Regions from separate parts of the Escherichia albertii genome, predicted to be linked through region 4. Evidence: predicted binding sites of a transcription regulator. Region 4 holds the regulator's gene; each other region holds the start of a gene.
What was found. Region 4 encodes CRP, which controls carbon source genes, mostly activating them, when cyclic AMP is high. Its sites were predicted from a motif close to ATGTGANNNNNNTCACAT; they were not measured.
Positions count from the first base shown of each region.

Region 1 (7,970 bases), 1.5 Mb from region 4:
GCGCGCTGGCGATTTTCCCGCTGCGAGTGCCCGATAAACCAGGGTTGGGTGACAAACTCGTAGTAACGCGTAGGCACATCACGCATAAACAGTGTCGGCTGCGTCGAAACGTAAAATCCAGCACGTGAAACATACATCGCCTGTTCGACCATCGACGAGGAGTTGTGCGCCAGACGCAGTAAGTAGCCAACTTCCAGCGCAGCGGTAATTTCGTTATCAAGAGAGTTATTCTCGCGGGAGAGCAGACTTCCCTGACTAACCAGAGCATCCGAGATGCCGTTAACCGGCAAAGTGCGTCGTCTGTTGAGTTCGATCTGCCAGGCATGTTCGTCGCGCCGTTGTTCGAACTCGGTAACAGCATTGCGCAAAGAGGTAAAATCGAGCGGCGCAACGAGGGCTTCGCGCATCCCGTTACGCAGAAACATCAGTTTATCAACGTTATATTGCAGTTGTTTATCCAACGCGCTGGCGACGTTCTCCAGATGATTACGCTGGCTGGAAATATAAGCATCTTCAAGCACCACAACTTCACGCCAGGTGAGCAAGGTGGAAAAGAGTAACACGACGATAAAACAGAGATTAACGACATGACCTGGTCCCAGACGGCGTGCGAGCTTCTTCAACCAGCTCTGTTTTTCTGTTTTTATCTCGTGCAACACCCTGACGACTCCCAACCTGCTTTTCTATGATTCTGGCATAACATGGCGATAGCGTCGCCAAACGACGATATTTTCACAACGCAGGCATAATAAGACGCGCCAGCGCCGCATCAGGCATTCAATGCAAACGCCAGCACAATAGCCGGATACGGCGCGAACGCCCCATCCGGCTATTTTTGATTAATTATACGCTTTTAAACTTCGTCCGGTGAACGGTATTCCTCTCCCGGAACAAGTTCGGTTTCATGAAAAGCTTCCCGTTTGACGCCGTAACCGTCATACCAGCGACACTCAACCATGCCGCTGGAATACCCGGTAACAATCATCCGCGGGCCGCCCTCTTTTACCGTCACTTCCTCGCTAACCATAAAACTCATACTCGCCTCCTTTTTTCGAGTGAAACTTGTTCACCTTAGTCGAGGATGACGAATTTTGCATAATAGTCAGAAGCGATTATTAATGAGCCTGACCGCGTAGTTTTGCTACAGCTTTCACTCCCAGCACCACGATACCACCGATAATAAAACCAAGAATCAGATTTAAAACAGTCGGTAATATCATCGCCATCAGGGCGCTCTGCTGCCCGGCGAACTGCTCTATAGCATGATGTAACGGCGCGATGCCATGCACCACAATGCCGCCGCCCACCAGAAACATTGCCAGCGTCCCGACAATGGATAATGCTTTCATCAACCAGGGAGCGATAATGAGTAACCCTTTCCCCATCGCCTGCATTAGCGTACTGGACTTTTCTGCCAGCCAGTACCCCAAATCATCTATCTTAACGATAATGCCTACCAGCCCGTACACGCCTATCGTTACCACCAGTGCAATCCCTGAAAGCACCAGTACCTGATTGAGCAACGGCGCTTCTGCCACAATCCCCAGCGTGATAGCGACGATTTCCGCAGACAAAATAAAATCAGTGCGAATCGCCCCTTTTATTTTGTCTTTTTCAAACTTCATCGGGTCTTGTGCAGCCAGTTTCTCCAGGCGCTGCTGACTCTGTGCCGGATCGCCTTTATGCTTACGCGCCTCCAGCATATGCAGCACTTTCTCTGCGCCTTCAAAGCAGAGAAACGCGCCGCCAACCATCAACAATGGCGTAATCGCCCACGGGATAAAAGCGCTGATGATCAGCGCCAGCGGCACCAGAATCACTTTATTGATCAGCGATCCTTTCGCCACGCCCCAGACCACGGGTAATTCCCGGTTGGCGCGTACGCCTGAAACTTGTTGCGCATTGAGCGACAAGTCATCCCCTAATACACCAGCGGTTTTCTTCGCCGCCAGCTTGCCCATCACGGAAATATCGTCCAGCAAAGTGGCGATATCATCGAGTAACGTCAGTAAACTACTCCCGGCCAAAAGCATTCCCTCTCATTTTTATCATTGACGCGCTAAGTATGAAGCAAAATCGGCTTGCCTGATACTGGCTTCGCGGGGTCAACATTTTTTTAACAATCAAACGTAATTATATCTCTCGCCTGTAGAATGATTTTAACGTTTACTATGAACCACCTTTTTATTTCTACCGTGAGGGATTATGCGTTTCCGCCAGTTGTTACCGCTTTTGGGCTCGCTGTTTGCGTTGTATATCATTTGGGGCTCGACTTATTTTGTCATTCGGATTGGGGTGGAAAGCTGGCCGCCGTTAATGATGGCGGGCGTGCGATTTCTGGCTGCGGGCATTTTATTGATGGCCTTTTTATTATTGCGTGGACATAAATTGCCGCCACTGCGCCCACTGCTCAACGCCGCGCTGATTGGCTTATTGTTGCTGGCTGTCGGCAACGGTATGGTAACGGTGGCTGAACATCAAAATGTTCCTTCAGGTATTGCTGCGGTGGTCGTCGCCACCGTTCCGCTCTTTACCCTCTGCTTCAGCCGTTTATTTGGCATTAAAACGCGTAAACTGGAATGGCTCGGCATCGCCATTGGGCTTGCCGGGATCGTCATGCTTAACAGCGGTGGTAACTTAAGCGGTAACCCATGGGGCGCTATTCTGATTTTAATCGGTTCTGTAAGTTGGGCGTTCGGTTCAGTTTATGGCTCGCGCATTACCCTGCCAGTGGGGATGATGGCGGGCGCAATTGAAATGCTGGCGGCAGGCGTGGCGCTCATGCTCGCCTCAATGATTGCAGGTGAGAAACTGACGGTGGTTCCTTCTGTTTCTGGTTTCCTGGCTGTCGGTTATCTGGCGCTGTTTGGCTCAATCATCGCGATCAACGCTTATATGTATTTAATCCGTAATGTCAGTCCTGCACTGGCTACCAGCTATGCTTACGTTAACCCCATTGTCGCGGTATTACTGGGAACGGGACTGGGTGGCGAAACGCTGTCGAAGATTGAATGGCTGGCGCTGGGCGTGATTGTCTTCGCGGTGGTGCTGGTCACATTGGGGAAATATCTCTTCCCTGCGAAACCTGTCGTCGCGCCAGTTATACAAGACGCATCACGCGAGTAAATGAATTCCCAAAGAGTCGATCTGCGCGCTGGCTCCCTCGCCGCAGATCCACTCTTCCAGACGCTCGGTAAGCGCCGCATCCGTCAACTTCTCGCGCCCACGTAATGCACACTCCCAGATAATCAATACACGCCAGCCGAGTTCCTGCAATCGGCTGATATCACGACGATCGCGCTCAACGTTTTTACCGATCTTCTCCAGCCAGAATTCGGTTCGTGTGGCAGGAACTTTAAACAGATAGCAGTGATGATGATGCCAGAAGCAACCGTGGGTAAATATCACACAGCGATATTCATCAAGGACAAAATCTGGTCGTCCGGGCAGAGCGGCATCCTGAACGCGAAACGCCAGCCCTTGCTCAGTTAACAGGCTGGCAAGACGCTTCTCAATAGCCGTATCGCGCGTGGCGATCGCGCGCATATTTTTACTACGTGTGGCCTTATCGTGAACGTCGGCCATGTTGTGCCTCTTGTTGACGCAACGCTACCGCCTGTTTGATTTTTGGCTCAAGCAGTTTTGCCACCGCGGCAAACACCGGGACAACCACCGAGTTACCGAACTGGCGATAAGCCTGGGTATCAGAAACCGGAATGCGGAATTTCGCTTCATGCGGCGCTTCAAAACCCATCAAACGTGCGCATTCGCGAGGGGTTAGCCGACGTGGACGATGTTGCTGATTCTGCGGATCGTCAAAATCTCTCTCGCCCGTTGCCATATCCCAGCCGCGATCGATTAAAATTTCCGCGCCATCTTTGTAATACCGTGCAGAAAGCGTACGAGTAACGCTTTGCGGGTTATTCGGATAAACCATTCCGTAACCAAAGCCATTACCACGCGCCTGATGTTTTTTCGCATAGCGATAAAGATACTTCCACAGCACCGGCGTCAGGATATATTTCGCTTCGACCACCGGGTCCAGCAACTGTGCTAATGTCACTCGCTGCGTTGAAAAACACTGGTTGATATCACGCAGAGTAAAACCGGCTTTCAAATTAAGATCGCGACGGAAGCCTACCAGCACAATGCGTTCACGGTGCTGTGGCAAAAAATGTTTACCGTCGATGATTTTCGGATCGTCCGGGCCGTTATCTTCTGCATCGGCGACGTCATAGCCCAGTTCGTCCAGCGTCTGCATGATGATGCGAAATGTTTTGCCCTGGTCATGACTTTTCAGGTTTTTGACGTTTTCGAGCACAAAAATCGCCGGACGACGAGCATCAATGATGCGCGCCACATCAAAGAACAATGTCCCCTGGGTATCGCAGGCAAAACCGTGCGCACGACCAAGTGAGTTCTTTTTCGATACGCCAGCCAGAGAAAATGGCTGGCAAGGAAAACCGGCCAGTAAAACATCGTGTTCAGGTATGTGCTGGCGGATATGCTCCGCCGCGGCAGCATCACTCACGCCCTCTTTATGGCTCAGGGTGATGTCGCGGATGTCTTCATTAAAGTGATGTGTCGCCGGATCGCAATAATAGTTAGCTTTATAGGTGCGCACCGCATGTTTGTTCCATTCGCTGGTAAATACGCACTGACCCCCTATCGACTCAAACCCGCGCCGAATGCCGCCAATTCCGGCAAACAGATCGATAAAGCGAAACGCATAGTGTGGATGATGCGCTGGCGGTTTAGGTAACAGCGTTTGCAGATGAGTAAACTCTCTTTCACTTAAACGGTGCCATGCCGAATCATTCGCCAGAGCTCGTTTTAAAATCGCTGCGCTCCAGTGGTTCTCACCTACACTATTAAGTTGCGCCACCAGCGTTTTAACATCATAAATTTGCAGCAGCTTCTCCAGCATTGCCTGTACGGCATTCCCGGTGCTGTATGAATCGGTTACTGAAATATTTTCCTGCATAGATTTAACCGGCCATATGAGATGGCCGACAGGTTAACATATTTACATCGGTTTAGGGGCCACGGGTCAGTCTGCCGGAGAAAACGCACGAATCACGTCGTGGTCTATCTTCTCATATTCACCTGACAACTCCGCGCTTAACCTGGCCATAAACTCAACCAGAAAACGGGCGTTATGCTGCGCCAGCATTTTGCCTTTTGCCGTTTGCATCGTCAGCGGTAATTTCAACAGCTTGGTCTGGAAATGATCCAGCGCATAGCGTTTATCGTCGAGCGAACGATGCTGCGCAAATGGATCTTCGCCATCAAACAGTTCCACGCCCAACGAACCAGAAACCGCAAACACCCGCGCCAGACCTATTGCGCCTAAGGCTTCCAGCCTGTCCGCATCCTGGACAATTTTGGCTTCCGCCGTTAAAGGTGCGATTTGTGCGCTGAAACTGTGCGCAGCAATAGCATGGCAAACGGCATCTATTTTCTCTGGCGGAAAATCGGCAAACTCATCACGCAGGATGCGACGCGTCTCCTCTGACGCCAGTATTGAGGAACGTTGCCGCTGCGGATGATTTTTCGCCAGACTGACGATGTCATGAAAATAACACGCCGTTAAAATCACCAGCATATCTACAACTTCATCAGACGCCAGTTTCTGTGCCGTTGCCCAGACGCGGCGAAAATGATACAGATCGTGGGCGGCATCCTGGTGTTGATGATGGCGTTTCAACCAGGTTTCAAATTGTGTCTGCCAGTGATGTAAGTCCATATGCGCCCCGTTACAAATGAATCGCAACCTTAGCAGTTTTTATTCATAGCGTCTGCTACGTACAGGCCGCGGGCGGGTATACCAGGCAATGCCGCCTAATAACGCCCCAACCAGGGCCATAAATAAAAAGCCCACTAACGCACCTAACAACTTCCCCGCAGTAGAGCCTAAATCACTTTCAAACCCCGAAACGGGTGCATCCGGGATTCGGCTCATCACCCAAACGTAACGTGCCATTGCCCAGACGAAATAGCCGCACCATGTATAGAAAGCCCATAAAGCCAGTTTGCCCCCAGGGCTACGAGAGAGTCTCTCTTCCATCGTTGTCGAAACGCGCTCCATTTGAGATACCCAAAATCACTCTTAGCTATTTTATGTGACAAATGTCACATTTTTCCATATCGGATGAGTCAGTCAAGTCTTACTCATTTTTTGAACAAATATATTATTCTTACCCGGGAGCAATAATTGCTGAAAAAACAAATGCGAGAGCATTTTCTTCATGGCTGAGATAAATTAATTTATTCTTCTATTGAATATATTCGCATTGAATACGATTATCTCTTTTTTGTTTTCTGTGTCATGATACTTACGTTATTAGCCTTTTATCGTCTTATTTCATTTTTTGGCCGGCATGATGCCGGCTTTTTTTATGCTTTTATTAATGTGCGCCAGATCACATCAGGTCTTCATTGCAAATAACATTGACATGGCCTATCAATTCAAGAAAACAATAACACACTGATATAATTATATAATTACGCTGAATAATTGTATCTATAACCTATATGCGTGAATTATATTAAATAAAATAGAAACATTTTGAAATCTTTTAAATACATTTGTTACATGTAATCTTTAAAATAAAATGAACTTCATAGAATAGTATCCAAATGTGCTTTTTATTGGATAACGGCACTTATTGATATATTCATGAAGATTATAATCACAAGGGAATACATAATGAAAAGAAAAGTTCTGGCAATGCTGGTCCCGGCGTTATTAGTTGCTGGCGCAGCAAATGCGGCTGAAGTCTATAATAAAGATGGTAATAAACTGGATTTGTACGGAAAAGTAGATGGTCTGCACTACTTCTCTGATGATTCTAGTAGCGATGGCGACATGTCATATGCTCGTATTGGTTTCAAAGGCGAAACCCAAATCGCTGACCAGTTCACGGGTTACGGTCAGTGGGAATTCAACATTGGTGCAAACGGCCCTGAAAGTGATAAGGGCAATACTGCTACTCGTCTCGCATTTGCGGGTTTAGGTTTTGGTCAGAACGGTACCTTCGACTATGGTCGTAACTACGGTGTCGTTTATGACGTTGAAGCCTGGACCGATATGCTGCCAGAATTTGGTGGTGATACCTACGCTGGCGCCGACAATTTCATGAATGGTCGTGCTAACAACGTTGCTACCTATCGTAACAATGGTTTCTTTGGTCAGGTTGATGGTCTGAACTTCGCTCTGCAATATCAGGGTAACAATGAAAGCAGTGGTCCATTCGGCCAGGAAGGTTCTGGTAATGGTAAAGGACGTGGCATTACCAAAGAAAATGGCGACGGCTTCGGTATGTCCACTTCCTACGACTTTGACTTCGGTTTAAGTCTGGGTGCAGCTTATTCTAACTCAGACCGTACCGATAGGCAGGTCCATAAAGGTACCCATAATACTCGTGATGGCGACCGCTTCGATGCAACTGCTGGCGGTGAAACGGCTGAAGCATGGACCGTTGGTGCTAAATACGACGCTAATAACGTTTACTTAGCAACCATGTATGCTGAAACTCGTAACATGACTGGTTACGGTGATGCTGATGCTATTGCTAACAAAACTCAGAACTTTGAAGTTGTTGCACAGTACCAGTTCGACTTTGGTCTGCGCCCGTCCATCGCTTACCTGCAATCTAAAGGTAAGGATTTAGGCGGTGTAAGTAGTGATAACTACGATAGCAAGGGTAATCATCATTACGCCAACAAAAGTCTGGTTAAATACGTTGATATTGGCGCTACCTACTACTTCAACAAAAATATGTCCACCTATGTTGATTACAAAATCAACCTGCTGGACAACGACGATAATTTCTACAAAGAAAACGGCATCGCTACCGATGATATCGTAGCTGTAGGTTTAGTTTACCAGTTCTAATCAGCTAACGCGTTGCTAAACACGTTAATGAAAATTGTAATATGGCCTGGGTTCGTTTCTCATCGAACTCAGG
Region 1 is NZ_CP117568.1:970,651-978,620, forward strand. It holds gene dgcQ (cellulose biosynthesis regulator diguanylate cyclase DgcQ) at 1-659, opposite strand, end outside; gene PS053_RS04790 (YodC family protein) at 854-1,036, opposite strand; gene PS053_RS04795 (DUF808 domain-containing protein) at 1,116-2,033, opposite strand; gene yedA (drug/metabolite exporter YedA) at 2,206-3,126, shown strand; gene vsr (VSPR family DNA mismatch endonuclease) at 3,115-3,585, opposite strand; gene dcm (DNA-cytosine methyltransferase) at 3,566-4,984, opposite strand; gene PS053_RS04815 (phosphohydrolase) at 5,051-5,746, opposite strand; gene drpB (cell division protein DrpB) at 5,786-6,067, opposite strand; gene ompC (porin OmpC) at 6,710-7,897, shown strand.
Region 1: a site for CRP is predicted at 6,121-6,138, ahead of drpB (cell division protein DrpB). Genes of this name have one in related genera too.

Region 2 (7,970 bases), 1.0 Mb from region 4:
CATAAAGATAGAAACCCCGGCCATTTTTTCTGCCTTTGCGATCGTCATTCAAAATTGAAGAGACAATATTTGCAGGCGCGCTAAAACGCTCTCCATAAGTTGCTTCCAGTACAGGAATAATTTTAGTCCCGGTGTCGATTCCTACCTCATCCAAAAGTTGGATTGGTCCGACAGGAAAACCAAATTTAACCAGCGCTGCATCGATATGCTCCACACGCTCGCCTTCAGTCAACATGCGGATAGCTTCGTTAATGTACGGCGCTAAAATGCGATTGACATAAAACCCGGCTTTATCCTGCACCACGATCGGCGTTTTACCTTGTTTTTTCGCCAGTTTTACCGTGGTGGCGATGGTTTGCGCCGATGTACCGACATGAGGAATAATTTCCACCAGCGGCATTTTTTCGACCGGACTAAAGAAATGCAGGCCGATAACCTGTTCTGGTCGCGTGGCATACGCGGCGATATCGCTAATGGGTAAAGATGACGTATTCGACGCAAAAATAGTATGAGAAGCGCAATTTTGCTCAACTTCTGCCACCATCTTTTGTTTTAATTCGAGATTTTCAAATACCGCTTCAATAATCAAATCGCGATGTGAAAAACCGCGGTAATCCGTCGTACCGGAAATTAAAGCCAGTTGCTTGTCGCGTTCGCTGGCTTTGAGATGACGACGGCGCACTTTGCTGTCCAGCTGATCCCAACTGTATTTCAACGCATGATTAATGCCCTGGGCGTTGATATCTTTAATTCGTACCGGAAGACCCGCTTTGCAGGCAGTGACGTAAGCAATACCGCCGCCCATCAAGCCGCCGCCTAAAATCCCCACGCTGTTTAATGGGCCAGGTTCGACATCGCTACCGGGATCTTTCTTCACTTCTGTACTGGCAAAAAAGAGATTACGCAGAGCTTGCGATTGCGGCGTCATCGCCAGCTCGCCAAAAGCACGAGCTTCAGCGTCATAACCACTGCTGACGCCTTGCGCCAGCCCGGTTTCGATAACCTCAAGAATACGCTCTGTCGCCGGATAATTGCCCTGTGTTTTCTGCTCTGTTTTTTTGCCGACCATTTTGAACAGCAACGCACGCCCCAACGGCCCCGCCATTACGCGCTCACGGATTGGGAGAGTTCGTGAAGCCTGACGATTCTGCTTCGCCAGCTCTACCGCGGCTTCCAGTAAAATGGAATGAGGAACGACATCATCCACCAGTCCAGATTTTAACGCCTGTTTCGCACGAAGTTGCTTGCCGGTGAGGATCATCTCCAGCGCAGTGCTAACGCCCACCAGTCGGGGTAAACGCTGAGTTCCGCCCGAACCGGGCAATAATCCCAGTTGGACTTCCGGTAAACCAAGCACCGTTTTAGGGTCGTCACTACAGACGCGTCCGTGACAGGCCAGCGCCAGCTCCAACCCGCCACCGAGGCAAGCGCCGTGGACAGCGGCAATAACCGGTACGGGTAAGGCATGAATTTCCGCCATCAACTGCTGGCCTTGCCGCGCCAACGCTTCCGCCTCTTGTGCCGTTTTGCAGTTGCCGATCATGTTGATGTCTGCCCCGGCAATAAAGTTGTCCGGCTTCGCGGAGATAAACACCACGCCGCGCAGATTTTTGTTTTCACGGAGTTGCTTAATGATGGCGCGTACCTGCGAAGCGAACTCTGCCTTCAGGGTATTCATTTTCTCGCCGGGAACGTCAATAGAGATGACGGCAACATTGTCCAGACGCACATTGAGGGTAAATGCTGATGCTATTTCCATTATTCCGCCTCCAGAACCATTGCTGCGCCAAGTCCACCTGCGGCACAGGCGGTCACCAAACCAAATCCACCGCCACGGCGGCGCAGTTCATGTAAGGTCTGGGTGATCATTCGCGCACCTGTTGCGGCAAAAGGATGACCGTAAGCAATGGAACCGCCGAGCACATTAAATTTACTGTCGTCAACTTCACCGGTAGCATGCATTCTTCCTAACACATCGCGGGCAAAACGTTCACTACCGAGTAACTGGATATTCGCCAGCGTTTGGGCGGCAAAGGCTTCGTGCATATCAATCAACGTCAGATCGGCCATCGTCAAACCAGCACGTTCCAGCGCCAGCGGTGTTGACCAGGCCGGGCCGAGCAACATGTCCTGCCAGACATCAATCGCGGTAAACGCGTAGCTACGCAGATATCCCAACGGTATCAGCCCTAATTCTTTCGCCCGCGATTCGGTCATCAGGATCACAGCGGCTGCGCCATCGGTCAGCGGCGTACTGTTCGCCGCAGTCACTGTGCCATGTTTACGATCAAACGCCGGGCGTAACTTTGCGTAATCAGCAAGCGTGGAATTACCGCGAATATTATTATCTTCTGCGAGAGGCTGTTTATAAGGAGGGATGTAGGCGGTCATCACCTCTTCTTTAAGTTTTCCTTCCGACCACGCCAGAGCGGCACGTTGATGCGAACGATGGGCCAATGCATCCTGCTGTTCGCGAGTAATGCCGTATGTTTTCGCCATTTGCTCCGCAGTGTCACCCATTCGCAAGCCGGTGGAGTATTCCGCCACCGCAGGCGGTACAGGCATCAGGTCACGTAAACGCAGGCGGGAGAATAGTTTCAGACGCTGGCTCAGCGTGCGGGCTTTGTTGACATCCACCAGCACTCGCGCCAGTTTTTTACTGACGCCAATTGGCAATACGGAAGAGGAGTCAGCTCCGCCCGCAATACCCGCGCGAATGGTTCCCGCCATTAAACTTTCGGCAACGTTAGCGACAGCCTGAAAACTCGTGGCGCAAGCGCGACTAACGCTATAAGCATCGGTATGGACATTCATTCCGACGCCAAGAACAATTTCACGGGCAATGTTGGGGGCTTCCGGCATTTGCACAACCTGACCAAAGACCAGTTGTTCAATCACATCGGCGGGAATTTCACTGCGGGCGAGCAGTTCACCGACCACCATCTTCCCCAAATCAACAGCAGGAATGCCATGAAATGCCGTCGCCTGACGGGCAAAAGGCGTACGTAGCCCACTGACAATGGCGATACGATCGCCGTGACGGGTAACCAGCGGTAAAACCTGACCCATAACATTCCCCTGTAAAAAAAAGATATAAAGTGGTCTGACCTGATCATAGTCTTAACCATTTTTTTACATTTAGCCAAGCAGAGAAAAGGGAAAGTGAGAGCTATGACACAGTGATAACGGGAAGAAGAAAAGAAAACGCCCCTGCCAGCAACGGGCAGAGGCGTCGTTATCCGAGAGGAATTAACGCAGACCCAACTGGAAGATCAGCATTTCAGCTTCGCAGGCAAAAGTAAAATCAATATCCAGACGAACACCGTCAGACTCTTCAGTGAAAGTCGGAGTAATTTTGCACGGTTCGGACTCTACGCTACGGGCTTTTTCAGTCAGCGCCACCAGCGTTTGTTCTGCTTCTGCGCGGTTTGCAAACACACGGCTGTAAGACGCGGTGCAATCGGAGTTGTCCATAATGGTGCCAACATCCATACAGCAGCAAACCGGGGTTTCATCAGCACTACATTTACTCATCGTTGATTTCCTCTGTATGTGCACCCAAGGTGCCAGATAAACGTTACGGATATTTTACGCTTCTGGAAAGTGCCGCTCCAGTTGTTAATTCTGCAAAATCAGATAAGTGACCGAAATCACACTTAAAAATGATCTAAAACAAAATTCACCCAAATGAATGAGTGCGCCACCTCCAAATTTTGCCAGCTGGATCGCGTTTCTTTGATCATATTTGAAAAAGTATCGAAACATACTTGCAACATTCTATCTGGTCCGACCTATACTCTCGCCACTGGTCTGATTTCTAAGATGTACATCAGACCCTACACTTCGCGCTCCTGTTACACCACGTAACATAGTTTGTATAAAAATAAATTATTGAGGTTATGGTCATGAGCCAGAAAACCCTGTTTACAAAGTCTGCTCTCGCAGTCGCAGTGGCACTTATCTCCACCCAGGCCTGGTCAGCAGGCTTTCAGTTAAACGAATTTTCTTCCTCTGGCCTGGGTCGGGCTTATTCTGGGGAAGGCGCAATTGCCGATGACGCGGGTAACGTCAGTCGTAACCCGGCGTTGATTACTATGTTTGATCGCCCGACTTTTTCTGCCGGTGCGGTTTATATCGATCCTGATGTGAATATCAGCGGGACTTCTCCGTCTGGTCGTAGCCTCGACGCGGATAACATCGCGCCGACGGCATGGGTTCCGAACGCTCACTTTGTGGCGCCAATTAACGATCAGTTTGGTTGGGGAGCTTCCATTACCTCCAACTACGGTCTGGCGACAGAGTTTAACGACACCTATGCAGGTGGTTCTGTCGGTGGTACAACCGACCTCGAAACCATCAACATGAACCTAAGCGGCGCCTATCGTTTAAATAACGCATGGAGTTTTGGTCTCGGTCTGAATGCCGTCTACGCCCGCGCGAAAATTGAACGCTTCGCGGGCGACCTGGGGCAACTGGTTGCAGGTCAGATTATGCAATCTCCCGCCGGGGCGACGCCACAAGGGCAGCAACTGGCGGGCATGGCTAATAGCATCCCAAGCGATGAGAAAATTGCTCATCTGAATGGCAACAAGTGGGGCTTTGGCTGGAATGCCGGCATCCTGTATGAACTGGATAAAAACAACCGCTACGCGTTGACCTACCGTTCTGAAGTTAAAATTGACTTCAAAGGTAACTACAGCAGCGATCTGCCAGTGGCTATTAACAACTACAATTTCGGTCTGCCAACGGCTACGGGCGGAGCAACGCAGTCAGGTTATCTGACGCTGAATCTGCCTGAAATGTGGGAAGTGTCGGGTTATAACCGTGTCGCGCCGCAATGGGCGATTCACTATAGCCTGGCTTACACCAGCTGGAGCCAGTTCCAACAACTGAAAGCGACCTCTACCGGTGGCGATACGTTGTTCCAGAAACATGAAGGCTTTAAAGACGCTTACCGCATCGCGTTGGGTACCACTTATTACTACGATGATAACTGGACCTTCCGTACGGGTATCGCCTTCGATGACAGCCCGGTTCCGGCACAAAACCGTTCGATTTCCATTCCCGATCAGGACCGTTTCTGGCTGAGCGCAGGTACGACTTATGCGTTTAATAAAGATGCATCCGTCGATGTTGGCGTTTCTTATATGCACGGTCAGAGTGTGAAGATTAACGAAGGCCCATACCAATTCGAGTCCGAAGGTAAAGCCTGGCTGTTCGGTACTAACTTCAACTACGCGTTCTGATAACCTGGTCATTTAATAAGAAAAAAGGTGAGTTTTGCGACTCACCTTTTTTATTTATCGATTACTCAGAATCGATTTCTTTTAACTCATCCTGAATCGCTTGCGCGTTCGGGTTTTCCTGCGGTTTAAGTTCACCGCCATTGGCAATGAAGTCATGACGCTGGAAGTAGGCCTCACGCACCATAATATAAGGATCTGACGACTGGCGAAGCAGGCCATCAGAATCCAGCAATTGCGCACGAGTTTCGATACCTTCAAGCGTCCATTTACCGATAGACATCGGCCAGGTCAGCCAGGAAAGTACCGGATACAAGCCATCCGCCATATCACCGCCATCATCACGCAACGTGAAGCTGCCGTAGAACGGTAATTGCATGTACGGCCCGTAGCCAACGCCGTAATGGCCCAGAGTGCTACCAAAACGATGAGGTTCCGTACGTTGCAGTTTCGGATTTGCCATCCCCGCGACATCAATAAAGCCGCCCATACCCAAAATGGTGTTCAGGAAAAAGCGGGTAAAGTGGACCATCCCCTGATAAGGATCGCCCTGCAAGAAATAGTTGACCATTACCGCAGGTTCTTCAAGGTTGCCGGTAAAGTTGCTCAGCCCATTACGAGCCGGTTGCGGGACATAGTCGCGCCAGGCGACAGCCACCGGTCGAACAACATACGGATCTAACACATTGAAGTTGAAATTGTACATGGTGCGGTTAAACCCTTCTAACGGGTCAGAACGCCCTTGCTGATCTGTGCCGGAACTCGCACACCCCACCAGAAGCGTAGTTCCCAGAGCAAGCGCCGACAGGCGAAGCTTCATAAATGTCTCCCTGTTTTTTTATGGCTTATGCAGTTTGCCATCCATGACGGAACGATACCGTATCCGCCTGTTTAGGTGTGTGCGATTGTAACAGCACGTCAAATGATGTCCAGACGACTTGTTTTGCTGATTTGATCATAGCCTGGTAATTGATGACCTGTAGGCTACGCGATTTCACGAAAGCAGAAAAAGGCATACATCGTCATTTATGCATTTTCAGAGTAACACCCGCCAGTTACGCGTAAAAAAATCGTCACAATTTAGCTATACGTGCTAATGAGCCAGCAACAAGCGTAAAGAAGATGCGCATCCAAAAGCAGAAGATGCGGAAAACATTAAGAAAAATGATAAAAACCACGCACAGGTGGCGAGGGTTTAGGCAATCGAACATTCACATACTTACCCCGTCGTTCATTAGCGGGTATACTCATGCCGCAATGTCCTCTTAGTTAAATGGATATAACGAGCCCCTCCTAAGGGCTAATTGCAGGTTCGATTCCTGCAGGGGACACCATTTATCAGTTCGCAAAATCCCCTGAATATCTCCCCTGTCAGTGAATCATCAGTTCGTTACCTTAAGACGGGTAAAAAGCGGATAAAATAAATTTACCCACCGGATTTTTACCCATGCCCGCCGTTTAATACATTATGAAATGTGGTTTTCAGACTGGCAGACTTGTTCTCTTAACCAGTGAATAAAAGCCTCAATTTTCGGCCACTGCCTTCCCGGCAGCGTAGTGATGTAATAATGCTGATGACATTTCACCGCCATATCGCCAAACGGTGCGACAAGTTCACCACTGGCAAGCCTTTTTTGTACCAGACGTTTTCTGCCCATCGCGACCCCAATATGATTCATCGCTGCGATGACGGCTAAGTCTGAACGATCAAAGCCAATTCCCGAAGATGTCGGCAAATTAACCGCATAATGTTGTGCCCAACTGTGCCATTCATCCGTGCCAGAGTCATTGCTCCATGCCTGTCTGTCGTGCAGCAGAGTACAGTGGCGCAAATTAATTACCGTGTTTGTTAAAGCATGGCGTTGGGCATATTCAGGACTGCACACTGGCAATATTTCTTCATCCATCAGGAAATGATGAGTCAGTTGCGCTGACGGCGCATCATCAAAGTAAATCGCTAAATCGACCCCGGCACGTTGCAGATTAATGTTGTCATTACCGGTGAGCACGGTGAGCGAAATCGACGGATAGCGGCGTGTAAAGTCACCTAATGCAGGCACCAGCCAGCATTGCGCGATAGAGGGACGAGAATACAAGGTTAAGGTTCCCGATAACTCCTGATTTTTAATATCAAGGATCTCCTGATTCAGGGTATCCAGCGACGATTTTAACGCCCAATAAACACGTTTCCCCTCATGCGTTAATTCCACTTTGCGATGGGAACGGACAAACAACTGAATGCCCAACTCTTCTTCCAGCTGATTAATACGGTGACTTACCGCGCTGGGACTCAGCGACAATTCCTCTGCCGCCAGGGCGAAAGACTGATGCCTGGCAGCCACTTCAAAAGTATGCAGTTTTGATAGTTGCCAGCCATTAAGCAGTCGATTTCTCATTTCACGTAGGGGTTCCATAATCACCTCATTTTTTTCCTGAGTGTAAAAAAATGACAGTGAAAATTCAGCTTTAAGGTGAACCAAAGTGAACCATATCTCATTTCACCCCTATTTTTAGACATAAATCACTCTCTTGATTCGATTTACCTCATGTGAATGGCAAATTTTATCGTTTGTCAGTCTGCGTTGTTTTTTTGTCCAATATCACCAGGTTAATCACAGGGGAAGGTGAGATATGCACTCTCAAATCTGGGTTGTGAGCACGCTGCTTATCAGCATCGTGTTAATCGTACTGACCATCGTGAAGTTCAAATTCCACCCGTTTCTGGCG
Region 2 is NZ_CP117568.1:1,458,257-1,466,226, forward strand. It holds gene fadJ (fatty acid oxidation complex subunit alpha FadJ) at 1-1,759, opposite strand, end outside; gene fadI (acetyl-CoA C-acyltransferase FadI) at 1,759-3,069, opposite strand; gene PS053_RS07145 (YfcZ/YiiS family protein) at 3,250-3,534, opposite strand; gene fadL (long-chain fatty acid transporter FadL) at 3,906-5,246, shown strand; gene mlaA (phospholipid-binding lipoprotein MlaA) at 5,308-6,063, opposite strand; partial or broken gene PS053_RS07160 (hypothetical protein) at 6,347-6,442, shown strand; tRNA gene PS053_RS07165 (tRNA-Arg) at 6,503-6,577, shown strand; gene dsdC (DNA-binding transcriptional regulator DsdC) at 6,710-7,657, opposite strand; gene dsdX (D-serine transporter DsdX) at 7,875-7,970, shown strand, end outside.
Region 2: a site for CRP is predicted at 3,639-3,656, ahead of PS053_RS07145 (YfcZ/YiiS family protein). Genes of this name have one in related genera too.

Region 3 (7,970 bases), 880 kb from region 4:
GATGCAGGTGAACAGGCCAACCGGCAGCGTTAACGTCACGTCTTTCAGGTTGTTGCCGCGCGCGCCCGTCAGTTTTAGCACTTTTTCTGGATTCGCAGGTACGCGTTTCTTCGGCACTTCAATCTTGCGTTTACCGCTCATGTACTGCCCGGTCAATGACTCCGGCACAGCCATAATCGCTTCCAGCGGACCTTCCGCGACCACTTCACCGCCGTGAACACCCGCGCCCGGGCCGATGTCGATCACATGGTCAGCCGCGCGAATGGCGTCTTCGTCGTGCTCCACTACAATTACGGTATTACCGAGATCGCGCAGGTGGATAAGCGTTCCCAACAGACGTTCGTTATCGCGCTGATGCAAGCCGATGGAGGGTTCATCCAGAACATACATAACGCCAACAAGGCCTGCGCCAATCTGGCTTGCCAGACGGATACGCTGGGCTTCGCCGCCGGAAAGTGTTTCTGCCGAGCGGGAAAGAGTCAGGTAATTCAGCCCGACGTTAACGAGGAATTTCAGGCGATCGCCAATCTCTTTAAGGATTTTTTCCGCAATTTTTGCTCGCTGGCCGGCGAGTTTGAGATTGTTGAAGAACTCCATCGCATGACCGATGCTCATATCGGAGATAGCGGGCAGCGGCGTATTCTCGACATAGACGTGGCGCGCTTCACGACGCAGACGCGTCCCTTCGCAACTGGCGCATGGACGATTGCTGATAAATTTGGCCAACTCTTCGCGTACCGCGCTGGATTCCGTCTCTTTATAACGGCGCTCCATATTGTGCAGCACGCCTTCGAACGGATGACGACGGATAGAGGTATCGCCACGATCGTTCATGTACTTGAATTCGATATTTTCTTTGCCGGAACCGTACAGCACCACTTTTTGCACGTTCGCGCTCAGGCTGCCCCACGGCGCTTCGACGTCGAATTTATAGTGATCTGCCAGTGATTTCAGCATCTGGAAGTAGTAGAAATTACGCCGATCCCAGCCGCGGATCGCGCCGCCTGCCAGCGACAGCTCAGGGTTTTGGATCACACGATCGGGATCGAAATATTGCTGTACGCCAAGACCGTCACAGGTCGGACAGGCGCCCGCCGGGTTGTTAAACGAGAACAGACGCGGTTCCAGTTCGCGCATACTGTAGCCGCAGATCGGGCAGGCGAAATTCGCAGAAAACAGCAGCTCTTCCGCTTTCGGGTCGTCCATATCGGCGACGACCGCCGTGCCGCCGGAAAGCTCCAGCGCAGTTTCAAACGACTCCGCCAGACGCTGGGTAAGATCGTCACGCACTTTGAAGCGATCAACCACGACTTCAATAGTGTGTTTCTTTTGCAGTTCCAGTTTTGGCGGATCGGAAAGATCGCAGACTTCGCCATCAATGCGCGCGCGGATATACCCCTGACTAGCCAGATTCTCCAGCGTTTTGATGTGTTCGCCTTTGCGCTCTTTAATGATTGGCGCAAGCAGCATCAGACGTTTACCTTCCGGCTGCGACAGCACGTTGTCCACCATCTGGCTGACGGTTTGCGCCGCCAGCGGAACATCGTGGTCTGGGCAGCGCGGCTCGCCGACGCGGGCGTACAGCAGTCGCAAATAGTCGTGGATTTCGGTGATTGTCCCCACCGTGGAGCGCGGGTTATGAGACGTCGATTTCTGTTCAATTGAGATGGCGGGTGAAAGCCCCTCAATATGATCGACGTCCGGCTTTTCCATCAGTGACAGAAACTGCCGCGCATAGGCAGAAAGGGATTCAACGTAACGACGCTGCCCTTCGGCATATAAGGTGTCGAAAGCGAGCGAGGATTTGCCAGAACCCGAAAGCCCGGTCACGACAATCAGTTTGTCGCGGGGGATAACGAGGTTGATATTTTTGAGATTATGGGTGCGGGCGCCCCGAACTTCGATCTTATCCATTCACCTTTCCCGGATTAAACACTTTCTTGCCCGGCGGCATGGCGCTACCGGCGGTCACAAACGGTTAATTATGACACAAATTGACCTGAATGAATATACAGTATTGGAATGCAAAACCCACAATACAGTGTAACAATGTCGGGCCATGTTTGTTTACCGGAACCGAGGTCACATCGTGGTAAAAGCGCTATTGGTAATGGTACAATCGCGCGTTTACACTTATTAGAACGTTTTTTTCAGGAGACACGAACATGGCCAGCAGAGGCGTAAACAAGGTTATTCTCGTTGGTAATCTGGGTCAGGACCCGGAAGTACGCTACATGCCAAATGGTGGCGCAGTTGCCAACATTACGCTGGCTACTTCCGAATCCTGGCGTGATAAAGCGACCGGCGAGATGAAAGAGCAGACTGAATGGCACCGTGTTGTGCTGTTTGGCAAACTGGCTGAAGTGGCCAGCGAATATCTGCGTAAAGGTTCCCAGGTTTATATCGAAGGTCAGCTGCGTACCCGCAAATGGACCGATCAGTCCGGCCAGGATCGCTACACGACAGAAGTTGTCGTAAACGTCGGCGGCACTATGCAGATGTTGGGGGGGCGTCAGAGTGGTGGCGCTCCGGCTGGCGGCAATATCGGTGGCGGTCAGCCGCAGGGGGGTTGGGGTCAGCCTCAGCAGCCGCAGGGTGGCAATCAGTTCAGCGGCGGCGCGCAGTCTCGTCCGCAGCAGTCCGCTCCGGCAGCGCCGTCTAACGAACCGCCGATGGACTTTGATGACGATATCCCGTTCTGATTTGCCATTAAGAAAACAGGTTATGTTTTCTTAAGGCGGGAAATTAAAGCTCCGTCAACCATAAAAAGAAGCCTCCTTTGCGGAGGCTTCTCAGATTTGCTGACAAAGTGCGATTTGTTCATGCCGGATGCGGCGTGAACGCCTTATCCGTCCTACAAAAGCATGAAAATTTAATACATTGCAAAGATTGTGTAGGCCTGATAAGCGCAGCGCACCAGGCTATTTTGCGTTTGCTATCATTCTGAGGCCGCTTTCTCCGCGGCCTCAGATTATTGACAAAGTGCGATTTGTTCATGCCGGATGCGGCGTGAACGCCTTATCCGTCCTACAAAAGCATGAAAATTTAATATATTGCAGAGATTGTGTAGGCCTGATAAGCGCAGCGCATCAGGCTATTTTGCGTTTGTTATCAGTCCCAGAAGCTTCTCTTTGCGGAGACTTCTGTTTATCAGGTCAAAATCATCGGCCACTGTGGTGGCGCCTGATTCATTCCTTCCACCATCACGGACTCAATATTGCTCCAGATGGCGGTAATATCCGCCATTGTGATGCCAAGCAATCCCATCGCGAACCAACAGGCGGAAACGACCCCCAGACCACTGCTGATTACTGCAAGCCCGATGTAATCAGAGCGACGAAAACGAATGTTGAGCGTACTGGCCAGAAACATCAGTACGGCGCTAAGAAGTTGCCAGCGGAGAAGAACCACGCCAGTGGTGAGGGTAGCCATCGAAAAATTCCTCTGAAAATAGCCGATGCCCTGGACAGCGCGACGTTGCTCACTGGAGGCGTGGTACACTCTGGCTATCGTGGGGCTTGCAGAACACAAAAATGAAACGCTAAATCTGTTTCATCATTTTTGTGAACTATATCACACTTGATTGTTTGTTAGCCAGATTATGCCATCGCTTTTATTTCTGTACTTATTATGTGGTTTTTCAGCGGCATTGAAGGAACGCCAAATAACAAAACGTTGTAACTTCCTGCCAGTTTTCTCTTTTTCAGGAAAGCTCTTTTGATATCAGCGAGTTATTTTTATTAGAACAACAATCATAAAGGTATCAATTTCAAATCAGGCAAAAGTGCTATTTATACCGTAAGATTTATCTAACGTCGTCGGTAGTCAGGGTTTTCACCTTGCAATGACCAGATATAACCAGGCAGGGAATGAATAGAAATGAGTCATAGCGCACGACACAAATTGCTGGCGTTGCCGGGCATTGTCTTTGTAGTACTTCTTCCCATCATTCTGTCGCTATGGATTGCTTTTCTTTGGGCGAAATCAGAAGTTAATAGTCAGCTTCGTACCTTTGCGCAGTTGGCGCTGGATAAATCCGAGTTGGTTATTCAACAGGCAGATTTGGCGAGCGATGAGGCGGAACGTTATCAGGGACACGTTTGTACTCCCGCCCATCAAAAGCGAATGTTGAATATTATTCGCAATTATCTTTATATCAATGAACTGATATATGCCCATGATAATCATTTTTTATGCTCATCGCTTATGGCCCCTGCTAACGGCTATATGATTGCACCTGCAGATTATAAGCGTGCTCCCAATGTTTCTATTTATTATTACCGTGATACGCTCTTTTTTTCAGGTTATAAAATGACCTATATGCAGCGGGGAAATTATGTGGCAGTTATCAACCCTCTATTCTGGAGCGAGGTGATGTCTGACGATCCAACGCTGCAATGGGGCGTGTATGATACGGTAACGAATGCTTTTTTCTCGTTAAGTAAATTGGCTTCGACAGAAACATTTTCACCTCTGATTCATCAGAATGAGTTAACTCTGGAGCGGAACGGTTACTTATATGCAATAGTCCATTCAACAAAACGTCCGATTGCCGCCATTGTTGCCACCTCAAAACAGCGTCTTCTCTCCCATTTTTATAACCATCTTATCTTTGCTTTACCCGCAGGTATTTTGGGGAGTCTTGTACTGTTATTGCTCTGGTTGCGTATAAGCCAGGAGTACCGCTCTCCCAAACGAAAATTACAGCGCGCACTCGAAAAACGGCAACTCTGTCTTTATTACCAACCCATTATCGACATTAAAACAGAAAAATGTATTGGCGCCGAAGCGTTGTTGCGGTGGCCCGGAAATCAGGGACAGGTGATGAACCCGGCAGAGTTTATTCCTCTGGCGGAAAAAGAAGGAATGATTGAACAGGTGACTGATTATGTCATTGATAACGTATTCAGTGAGCTGGGCGCGTATCTGGCAACCCATGCCGATCGCTATATTTCCATTAACTTGTCGGCTTCCGATTTTCATACTTCACGTGTGATTGCGCGAACCAATCAAAAAACAGAGCAATACGCGGTGCGCCCACAGCAAATTAAATTTGAAGTGACGGAACATGCGTTTCTTGATGTCACCAAAATGACGCCGATTATTCAGGCCTTCCGCCAGGCGGGTTATGAAGTGGCAATTGATGACTTTGGCATTGGTTACTCCAACCTGCATAACCTTAAATCATTGAATATCGATATTTTAAAAATCGATAAATCGTTTGTTGAGACGCTGACTACCCACAAAACCAGCCATTTAATTGCGGAACATATTATTGAACTGGCACATAGTCTGGGACTAAAAACGATCGCAGAAGGGGTAGAAACTGAGGAGCAGGTTAACTGGTTGCGTAAACGTGGCGTGCGCTATTGCCAGGGCTGGTTCTTTGCAAAAGCGATGCCGCCGCAGGTATTTATGGCATGGGCGGAGCAAGTACCCGCGCGCGAGTTAACGCGCGGGCAGTGAAACTACAGGCGATGGCGATAATCGCTGGGGGTGCGATCAAACTGCCGACGGAAAACGCGAGAAAAGGTCTGCTGCGAGACATAACCCAGATCCATCGCGATATCAAAAATAGGGCGCTCGGTGGTGCGCAACTCGACGGCGGCCAGCAACAGGCGGCGTTGACGAATGTAATCGCCAAGCGTTTGATGCGTCACCGCGCGGAACATCCGCTGCAAGTACCACTTTGAATAGCCTGATTTTTTCGCGACGATGTCAATGTTCAGCGGCTGGTCGATATGTTCGTCAATCCATGCAATAAGATCCTGAATAATTTTCTGATGGGACATAAATCTGCCTCTTTTCAGTGTTCAGTTCGTTAATTCATCTGTCGGGGAGTATAATTCCTCAAGTTAACTTGAGGTAAAGCGATTTATGGAAAAGAAATTACCCCGCATTAAAGCCTTGCTCACCCCAGGCGAAGTTGCGAAACGCAGTGGTGTGGCGGTATCGACGCTGCATTTTTATGAGAGCAAAGGTCTGATTAGCAGTATCCGTAACAGCGGCAATCAGCGGCGATATAAGCGTGATGTGCTGCGATATGTTGCAATCATCAAGATAGCTCAACGCATTGGCATTCCACTGGCGACTATTGGCGAGGCGTTCGGCGTATTACCTGAAGGGCATTCCTTGAGCGCAAAAGAGTGGAAACAACTTTCGTCGCAATGGCGAGAAGAGCTGGATCGCCGCATACACACTCTGGTGGCGCTGCGTGATGAGCTGGATGGTTGTATTGGTTGCGGCTGCCTTTCACGCAGTGACTGCCCGTTGCGTAACCCTGGCGACCGTTTAGGAGAGGAAGGAACAGGCGCGCGTTTGTTGGAAGACGAGCAAAACTAAAGCGCCGCAAGGGCGCTTTAGTTTGTTTCCGGTCTTTGTCTTTCTCTCTATCCCGCTGGTACACGGGAGGGTTTCCCCCGACGTCAACACACCTCATTCGAGCACGTGGTGGAGGTTCCGGTTTGTGTCGATATACTAATTGTATGTCACCCTTGTTTCTTCGCCAGTGCAAAGCGGTGCTTTTTAGCCGCAATGTTTTTGCCCTCTTGCGCGATTTTTTGCTGCAACTCTTCGCCACAAAACGTCTGTAAATGCCGTCATTTTGCGCACTGACGATAACGTTTGCGCATCAATTGCCTGGTTTTTCATCGTTAATACAAGAAAAGGGAAAAAAGCAACAAACTTTGGTTGAAAAAGCCGCTATGATCGCCGGATAATCGTTTGCTTTTTTTTACCACCCGTTTTGTATGCGCGGAGCTAAACGTTTGCTTTTTTTGCGACGCCCCAGATTGTCGCAAACCTGAAGCAGGAAGATAACGTTTTGCTGGCAGGGGATTGTCCGCCACGCATCTTGACGAAAAATAAACTCTCAGGGGATGTTTTCTTATGTCTACGCCATCAGCGCGTACCGGCGGTTCTCTCGACGCCTGGTTTAAAATTTCACAACGTGGAAGCACTGTCCGTCAGGAAGTGGTTGCCGGGTTAACAACATTTCTGGCGATGGTCTACTCGGTTATCGTTGTTCCGGGCATGTTGGGTAAGGCGGGTTTCCCGCCAGCAGCGGTTTTCGTAGCGACCTGTCTGGTCGCCGGACTGGGTTCTATCGCAATGGGGCTGTGGGCCAATCTGCCGTTGGCAATCGGCTGCGCCATCTCCCTGACCGCATTTACGGCATTCAGCCTGGTATTGGGACAACATATTAGCGTTCCAGTTGCGCTGGGCGCCGTATTTTTGATGGGCGTGCTGTTTACGGTCATCTCAGCAACGGGCATCCGTAGCTGGATCTTACGCAACCTGCCACATGGCGTGGCGCACGGTACAGGGATTGGTATCGGCCTGTTCCTGCTGCTGATTGCCGCCAATGGCGTTGGCCTGGTGATTAAAAACCCGCTTGATGGTCTGCCCGTCGCGCTGGGTGATTTCACGACCTTTCCGGTGATGATGTCGCTGGTCGGCCTGGCGGTGATCATCGGCCTGGAAAAACTGAAAGTGCCTGGTGGTATTCTGTTGACCATTATCGGTATCTCGATTGTCGGTCTGATCTTCGATCCTAATGTCCACTTCTCCGGCATTTTCGCCATGCCTTCATTGAGCGACGAAAACGGCAATTCGCTGATTGGTAGCCTGGATATTATGGGCGCGCTGAATCCGGTAGTCCTGCCAAGCGTGCTGGCGCTGGTGATGACGGCGGTTTTTGATGCTACCGGGACTATCCGTGCGGTAGCCGGGCAGGCTAACTTGCTGGATAAAGACGGGCAAATCATCGACGGCGGGAAAGCACTGACCACTGACTCTATGAGCAGCATCTTCTCTGGTCTGGTGGGGGCAGCTCCGGCAGCGGTATACATCGAGTCTGCGGCGGGTACGGCGGCGGGCGGTAAAACCGGTTTGACGGCTATCACCGTTGGCGTGCTGTTCCTGCTGATTCTGTTCCTCTCTCCGCTCTCTTACCTCGTTCCGGGGTACGC
Region 3 is NZ_CP117568.1:3,369,820-3,377,789, forward strand. It holds gene uvrA (excinuclease ABC subunit UvrA) at 1-1,914, opposite strand, end outside; gene ssb1 (single-stranded DNA-binding protein SSB1) at 2,166-2,702, shown strand; gene PS053_RS16360 (YjcB family protein) at 3,151-3,432, opposite strand; gene PS053_RS16365 (EAL domain-containing protein) at 3,880-5,466, shown strand; gene soxS (superoxide response transcriptional regulator SoxS) at 5,469-5,792, opposite strand; gene soxR (redox-sensitive transcriptional activator SoxR) at 5,878-6,342, shown strand; gene ghxP (guanine/hypoxanthine transporter GhxP) at 6,889-7,970, shown strand, end outside.
Region 3: a site for CRP is predicted at 3,562-3,579, ahead of PS053_RS16360 (YjcB family protein). Genes of this name have one in related genera too.

Region 4 (7,970 bases):
CAATAATGGTATCGATAAGACGAGGAATGATGTACTGCTCGCCGTTCAGCCACAGCAATTGCAGGGTATACACGGCGGTAATGGTAAAACCGACCGTCGCCCAGCCGTAGTTTTTGCGCAATATCAGATAGCTGGCGAGCGTGGTGAGTAGCATCAGCGTCAGGGTGTAGCCTTCCGGTATTTTGAAGTGCAGCGCCACGCCTGCAATGATTAACCCAACGACAGTTCCGACGGAACGATTCACAATCCGCAAGCGAGTCGCACCATAGCCATTTTGCGTTACCAGCAACACGGTCATCAGGATCCAGTACGATTTCGGTAAATGCAAAGCAGTTCCCATCAAGCTGGCAACGCTTAACATCACGCTCAGTCGTCCGGCATTACGCAACGCCGGAGACTTCAATGAGAGATAGCTTTTCAACGCCGGGAGTAAAGGCATCCGGCGTTGTTTATCGGCCAACAGGTCGCGAGCATAAAGCGGCCTTTGCGTACGCAACACGCGGGCAATGCGACTGAAATGCCAGTAACAGAACTGCCCTACGGGGTTATCCGGGTGCTGGCGGGCAATTTTCTCCAGTGCGCCAATTTGCTTTTCCATCGTAAAACGTGTTGGCAGGCGATGGTAAAGAATGTCATCAGCCAGTACGCGCAGACGAGTGGCGACGGTTTGCGCATTCCAGCGGATAACCTCTTCAGCATGGCTACGCTCGACCAGCTTTTGCACCTCTTCAGGTTGATGCAAACTGACCGAAATATGCTCCTGTAAGTCCAGCGCTTCCTGGAAAATACGCAGCATCCGCTTGTAATCGGTATTATTTTGCGCGGAAAGCATATGCATTTGCTGATAGCACTGGGTAATTAAATCAACGGCTTTTTGCTGGCGCACCAGCAGCGGCGGCAATGCTTTTTCAGGATCGGTATGCTGGGTAAGCAGGCTATATTTGGCTTCGCAATAATCTGCCAGTTCACGGTACAGCAAGCTAAGTGACTCGCGTAGCGGTTGTTCGCGCCAGAGCCAGAACCAAAACCAGTTGAACAGCCCGTACCAGAGCGTGCCTAATGCGTAGATAAGCAACGGTTCCCAGACTGGCATGTATCCTGCCAGACTTAAGGTAAAAATGGCAGCCAGCAGCGATGCGGGGAGTAATTTAGCGTGTAAAGGCCCCAGTTCGGCAGTGACGCCAAGCATCAGGGTTAACCCGGTCAGTAGAAAGGGTAGGGGAACATCTTTTGTCAGTAAGAGTTGCGTCAGCAAACTACAGGTAGCAAACAGAGACGCGCCAATGATTAAGCGTTTGAAAAAACGTTTGTGGGGAGTATCAAGCCCCGCGATGTTACAGCAGGCAGGAACCAGGGAGAAGAGAAGACCAAATCTTAACTCACCAAGCATTAACCCAACGGCCACGGGCAAACATAGCACCAGCGTTTGGCGTAGTGCATAGTTGATATCGGGATGATAAATCAGTCTGCGCCACATCGGGTTAAACAAAATGGCGCGCTATTCAGTAACGCGCCACTCCGACGGGATTAACGGGTGCCGTAAACGACGATGGTTTTACCGTGTGCGGAGATCAGATTTTGATCTTCCAGCATCTTCAGGATGCGCCCTACGGTTTCACGGGAACAGCCGACAATCTGACCGATTTCCTGGCGAGTAATTTTGATTTGCATACCGTCCGGGTGAGTCATGGCATCAGGCTGTTTGGCCAGATTCAGCAGCGTCTGCGCGATGCGACCTGTAACGTCAAGGAACGCCAGGTTGCCCACTTTCTCTGAAGTGACTTGCAGACGACGCGCCATCTGTGCAGAGAGACGCATCAGAATATCCGGGTTTACCTGAATCAGTTGGCGAAATTTTTTGTATGAAATTTCAGCCACTTCACAGGCTGTTTTCGCACGTACCCATGCGCTACGCTCCTGGCCTTCTTCAAACAGGCCCAGTTCGCCAATAAAATCACCCTGATTCAGATAGGAGAGGATCATTTCTTTACCCTCTTCGTCTTTGATCAGCACTGCCACAGAGCCTTTAACGATGTAGTACAGCGTTTCCGCTTTTTCACCCTGGTGAATAAGCGTGCTCTTGGATGGGTACTTATGAATGTGGCAATGAGACAAGAACCATTCGAGAGTCGGGTCTGTTTGCGGTTTGCCAAGCACCATGCGCGGTTATCCTCTGTTATAAGCTTTCTCCAGAGCCAGATAACGCCGCTGTCTCTGGATTGCCGAAATATGCTTCCCGCTACCTGGGAAGGGGCTATCAACTGTACTGCACGGTAATGTGACGTCCTTTGTATACATGCAGTACATCAATGTATTACTGTAGCATCCTGACTGTTTTAGCATAGCTTTCGCCTTGTGTCTCCTGGTGTCTCGCTTCAGCATGACCCAGGTCGCCTTCCGTTGCGCGATTTGGTCAGTACGCGTACTCTGTCAGGAAAATTGATGCAATGGAGTTCCAATTATGCAAGCGCGTGTGAAGTGGGTCGAAGGGTTAACTTTTCTGGGCGAATCCGCCTCTGGTCACCAGATTTTAATGGACGGCAATTCTGGCGATAAAGCCCCCAGTCCGATGGAAATGGTGTTGATGGCGGCAGGTGGTTGTAGTGCCATTGATGTGGTGTCTATTCTGCAAAAAGCGCGTCAGGATGTGGTCGATTGTGAAGTAAAACTGACCTCTGAACGCCGCGAAGAGGCGCCACGCCTGTTTACGCACATTAATCTGCATTTTATTGTCACTGGTCGTGACTTAAAAGACGCAGCGGTTGCGCGTGCGGTGGATCTCTCAGCCGAAAAGTATTGCTCGGTGGCGCTAATGCTGGAAAAAGCAGTGAATATTACCCATTCGTATGAAGTGGTTGACGCGTGATTTCATGATTAAAGTATGAAGCCGGATAATATTCTATCCGGCTTCAAAAGTGAGTTACTCGATTTTCTTCCCTTCCATCAAGCGTTGTACCAGCGGCAGCATAATTAACTCCATTGCCAGACCCATTTTGCCGCCTGGCACTACTAATGTATTGATGTGAGAAATGAATGAACCCTGCAACATCGCCAGCAGCCAGGGGAAATCAATACCTTCCAGATTACGGAAATGGATCACCACAAAGCTTTCATCCAGCGACGGGATACCTTTTGCCGCGAACGGATTTGAGGTGTCGACAGTGGGAACGCGCTGGAAGTTAATATGGGTGCGGGAAAACTGCGGCGTGATGTAGTTGATATAGTCTTCCATTGAACGCACAACTGAGTCCATTACCGCCTCTCGTGAGTGCCCGCGCTCGCTGGTGTCGCGAATGAGCTTTTGAATCCACTCAAGGTTAACGATAGGCACCACGCCGACCAGTAAATCCACATGTTGCGCAACGTTATGCTGTGGCGTGACTACGCCGCCGTGTAAACCTTCATAAAACAGGACATCAGTGGGTTCCGGCAGCGGTTGCCACGGAGTGAATGTCCCCGGCACCTGATTCCACGGTACCGCTTCATCGTAGGTGTGCAGATATTTACGAGATTTCCCTTTACCGCTCTGACCGTATTCAATGAAGGTCTGTTCCAGCAGGCCGAAATCGTTAGCCTCGGGGCCGAAGTAACTGATATGCCGCCCGGCATCGCGCGCTTTGCGGATCGCCATGTCCATTTCCGGGCGGGTATAGCGGTGAAAACTGTCGCCTTCCACTTCGGCTGCATGCAGATTTAACTGCGCGAATATTTTGCGAAACGCGAGGCTGGTGGTGGTGGTCCCCGCGCCGCTGGATCCTGTTACCGCAATGACCGGATGTTTGGCAGACATAGTAACTCCATGACTTAGCTATCATTATTATCTCGTCCGCCGACGGTTGCAGGTTATTCGCGAAACTGACTGCGCGGCATGATATTGACCGTTTCGTGCAGTTCCGACCACACCAGCACCGCTTCTCCGCACTGTAGCTGGCGTTTGACGTCGGCGACTTTCTGTTCAAGTGTGCGCTCATGTTCACCATAATCGGTGCCTTCACGTAACACAAAGCTTTCAATTAAATTTTCCAGCGTTTCGGGGGAGAGGTCTTGCCAGGGAATCAACATGATTTCGCCTCCAGATACGTTGATAACCAGTCAGGAATGCGTGACTCGAGCCACATTTTCGGGTGGAATAACGTACCGCCAATGAAGCCGACGTGACCGCCATGTTCAGTCAGTTGATACTCCACCTGAGGAGGTAAATTTTCCGGTTTCGGGATCACCTGATGATCCATAAACGGATCGTCTTTGGCGTGAATAATCAGCGTCGGTTTGGCTATCCGATTGAGCATCGGCATGGCGCTACATTGACGATAATAGTCGATAGCGTCAGCGTAGCCGTGAATTTTGGCGGTGATCAGATCGTCAAATTCACGAATGCGACGTACCGATTTTAACTGCGCGAGATTAATCGGTAGCGTACCGGGGTAGGCCGCCAGTTTGCGCGCAGCATTGGCTTTTAACAGGTTCAGCAAGTAACGCTGATACACGCGGGAAAAGCCCTTTTCCATATGATAACTACAGGCTTCCAGCATAAACGGCGCGGAGACAATCACTGCCGCATCAATCGGGAGATCATTGCCTTCTTTAGCCAGCAAACAGGCCAGCATATTACCACCGAGCGAATAGCCGACGGCAGCCGTTGGCGCATGACCAAACTCGCGTTGCAGCCAGCGTAAAAACCAGTTGGCGTCTTCGGTTTCTCCCGAATGGTAAATGCGGTGCATACGGTTTGGTTCACCGCTGCAGCCGCGAAAATGCATCACCACGCCCAGCCAGCCGCGCTTTTTCGCCGCCTCGACCAGACCATGCGCATAAGGGCTATTGAGGCTGCCTTCCAGCCCGTGAAACACAACCAGACGCGGTTTATATTGCGCCTGTGCGGGATCTTCACTCCACGCGAGATCGACAAAATCGCCGTCGGGCAGTTCCAGCCGCTGCCAGTACGGGGTGAATTTCACCTGACGACGAAACAGACGCGGCAGCATGGTTTGCAGATGGCAATTACTGAAACCGCGCATGGGGGTGAACTCAGCACTGCTGCTGGCGTCGTTGAGATCGGTTGCCGTTATCTGCGCCATCAGTTGCTTTGGCCTTCCTGCAGCATCTGCTCAAGTTGTTCCTGGGCTTCCAGCCACGCCATTTCACACTCTTCCAGTCTGGATTTGGCGCGGGCTTGTTGTTGCAGGCAGTCGGTCAGTTCTGCTTTACGGCTCTGGTCGTACAGTTCGCTGTCGGCAAGTTTCTCTTCCGCCTGCATCAGTTGCGTGTTTAGCGCCTCCATCTCTTTTTCCAGACGAGCAATCTCTTTACGCAGGGGCTGAGTTTGCGCACGTAATTCTGCTTCCCGACGCTTCTGATCTTTACGCGCCTGGGCGCTGTTGGCGTTCTCTTTCGGCGCTTCGTCGGTTTGAGTTTCCTGTTTTTGTACGTCGCTCAACCACTGTTGATAATCTTCCAGATCGCCGTCAAACGGTTCGACTTTACGATCGTGAACCAGATAGAGATCGTCAGTAGTGGAACGCAGCAAATGGCGGTCGTGCGAAACGACGACCAGCGCGCCTTCAAATTCGATCAACGCTTCGGTGAGTGCCTGGCGCATGTCGAGGTCGAGGTGGTTGGTCGGTTCGTCGAGCAGCAACAGATTCGGACGTTGCCAGACGATCAGCGCCAGTACCAGGCGGGCTTTTTCCCCACCGGAGAAGCGGCGCGTTTCTTCCGTTACTTTATCGCCCTGGAAACCAAAGCCGCCGAGGTAATCACGCAGTTTTTGCTCCAGCTCTTGCGGCGCTAAACGTGCCAGATGTTGAATAGGTGATTCGTCGGCGCGCAGATACTCCAGTTGATGCTGGGCGAAGTAGCCGAGTTTGATCCCTTTCGCCAGACCAATTTCACCGCTGACTGGCGCCAGCTCTCCAGCTAACAGTTTGATTAATGTTGATTTACCTGCGCCGTTGCGGCCTAACAGACCAATGCGCGAACCCGGTACCAGATTCAGTTTTATCGAATCGAGAATAATGCGATCGCCATAGCCTGCGCTGACTTTTTCCATCTTCAACAACGGATTTGGCAGGCTTTCCGGTGCGCGGAAGCTAAAGCGGAACGGGTTGTCGACGTGCGCGGGAGCAATCAACTCCATACGCTCGAGCATCTTAATGCGGCTTTGGGCCTGTTTTGCTTTAGTGGCTTTGGCGCGGAAACGATCGATGTAACTTTGCAGATGTGTCACGCGCTCTTGCTGGCTTTCGTACATCGCCTGTTGTTGCGCCAGACGGGTAGCGCGCTGTACTTCAAAGGAGCTGTAGTTACCGGTGTACTCGAACATATTTTGCTGTTCGATATGAATGATTTTATCGACGATCGGATCGAGAAAGTCACGGTCGTGGGAGATCAGGATCAATGTACCCTGATAGCTCTTCAGCCATTTTTCCAGCCAGATAACGGCATCGAGATCGAGGTGGTTTGTCGGTTCGTCGAGCAGCAGTAAGTCTGAACGGCAAATCAGCGCCTGAGCGAGGTTAAGGCGCATACGCCAGCCACCGGAGAAATCGCTCACCGGACGCTCCAGTTGCTCATTGCTGAAACCGAGGCCGTGCAGCAGGCTGGCGGCGCGGGAACGAATACTCCACGCGTCGATAGCGTCCAGCTTGCCGTGAATGGTGGCAATGGCGTGCCCGTCGTTACGTTCGTTGGCGTCGTGGAGTTGTGCTTCCAGTTGGCGATATTCGCGGTCGCCATCAATGACATATTCCAGCGCTGCTTGGGGTAGTGCAGGTGTTTCCTGATTCACCCACGCCAGTTGCCAGCTACCAGGGAAGGTGTAGCTGCCGCCGTCGGCGCTGATTTCATTTTTCAGCAATGCGAGCAGGGTAGATTTACCGCAGCCGTTTTTACCCACCAGGCCGACTTTCTGACCAGGGTTAATGGTGGCGGTGGCATTATCCAGCAGGACGCGCACGCCGCGACGAATTTGTAACGAGGAGAAAACAATCATAAGGCGCCGTATGTTCAGACTATGTTAAATTATCATTATGATAATGTAGTGTATGGGCGAGCTGCCGCACCGGGCGCAATGGTAGCCCAAAACAGCGACGCGACACAAAACACAAAACCATACCGGGAGGGGGATGATGTCTCAGCCAGCGAAAGTTTTGCTGCTGTATGCCCATCCGGAATCTCAGGACTCGGTGGCAAACCGGGTGCTGCTTAAACCGGCTACGCAGCTCAGCAATGTTACCGTGCACGACCTTTACGCGCACTATCCCGACTTTTTTATTGATATCCCCCGTGAGCAGGCATTGCTGCGCGAACACGAGGTGATTGTTTTTCAGCATCCTCTTTATACCTACAGCTGCCCGGCGTTACTGAAAGAGTGGCTGGATCGGGTGTTAAGCCGTGGTTTTGCCAGCGGGCCGGAAGGAAATCAACTGACGGGAAAGTACTGGCGCAGTGTGATCACCACCGGCGAGCCGGAAAGTGCCTATCGCTATGACGCGTTAAATCGTTATCCGATGAGCGATGTCCTGCGGCCCTTTGAATTGACGGCGGGCATGTGTCGGATGCACTGGTTAAGCCCCATCATTATTTACCGGGCGAGACGGCAAAGCGCACAGGAGCTGGCGAGTCATGCCAGAGCCTACGGTGACTGGCTGGCAAATCCGCTCCCTGCGGGAGGTCGCTGATGGAAGGTTCCGATTTTTTACTCGCGGGAGTGTTGTTTCTCTTCGCGGCGGTGGTTGCGGTGCCATTAGCATCGCGGCTGGGCATTGGCGCTGTGTTGGGATATTTGCTGGCAGGGATTGCGATTGGCCCGTGGGGGCTTGGGTTTATTAGCGACGTCGATGAGATCCTCCACTTTTCGGAGCTCGGCGTGGTGTTCCTGATGTTTATCATCGGTCTGGAGTTGAATCCCTCCAAACTTTGGCAACTACGGCGTTCGATTTTTGGCGTAGGCGCGGCACAGGTGCTGTTAA
Region 4 is NZ_CP117568.1:2,484,875-2,492,844, reverse strand. It holds gene PS053_RS12190 (YccS/YhfK family putative transporter) at 1-1,477, opposite strand, end outside; gene crp (cAMP-activated global transcriptional regulator CRP) at 1,528-2,160, opposite strand; gene PS053_RS12180 (OsmC family protein) at 2,462-2,866, shown strand; gene PS053_RS12175 (phosphoribulokinase) at 2,921-3,790, opposite strand; gene PS053_RS12170 (YheU family protein) at 3,844-4,062, opposite strand; gene PS053_RS12165 (hydrolase) at 4,056-5,078, opposite strand; gene PS053_RS12160 (ABC transporter ATP-binding protein) at 5,078-6,991, opposite strand; gene kefG (glutathione-regulated potassium-efflux system ancillary protein KefG) at 7,128-7,679, shown strand; gene kefB (glutathione-regulated potassium-efflux system protein KefB) at 7,679-7,970, shown strand, end outside.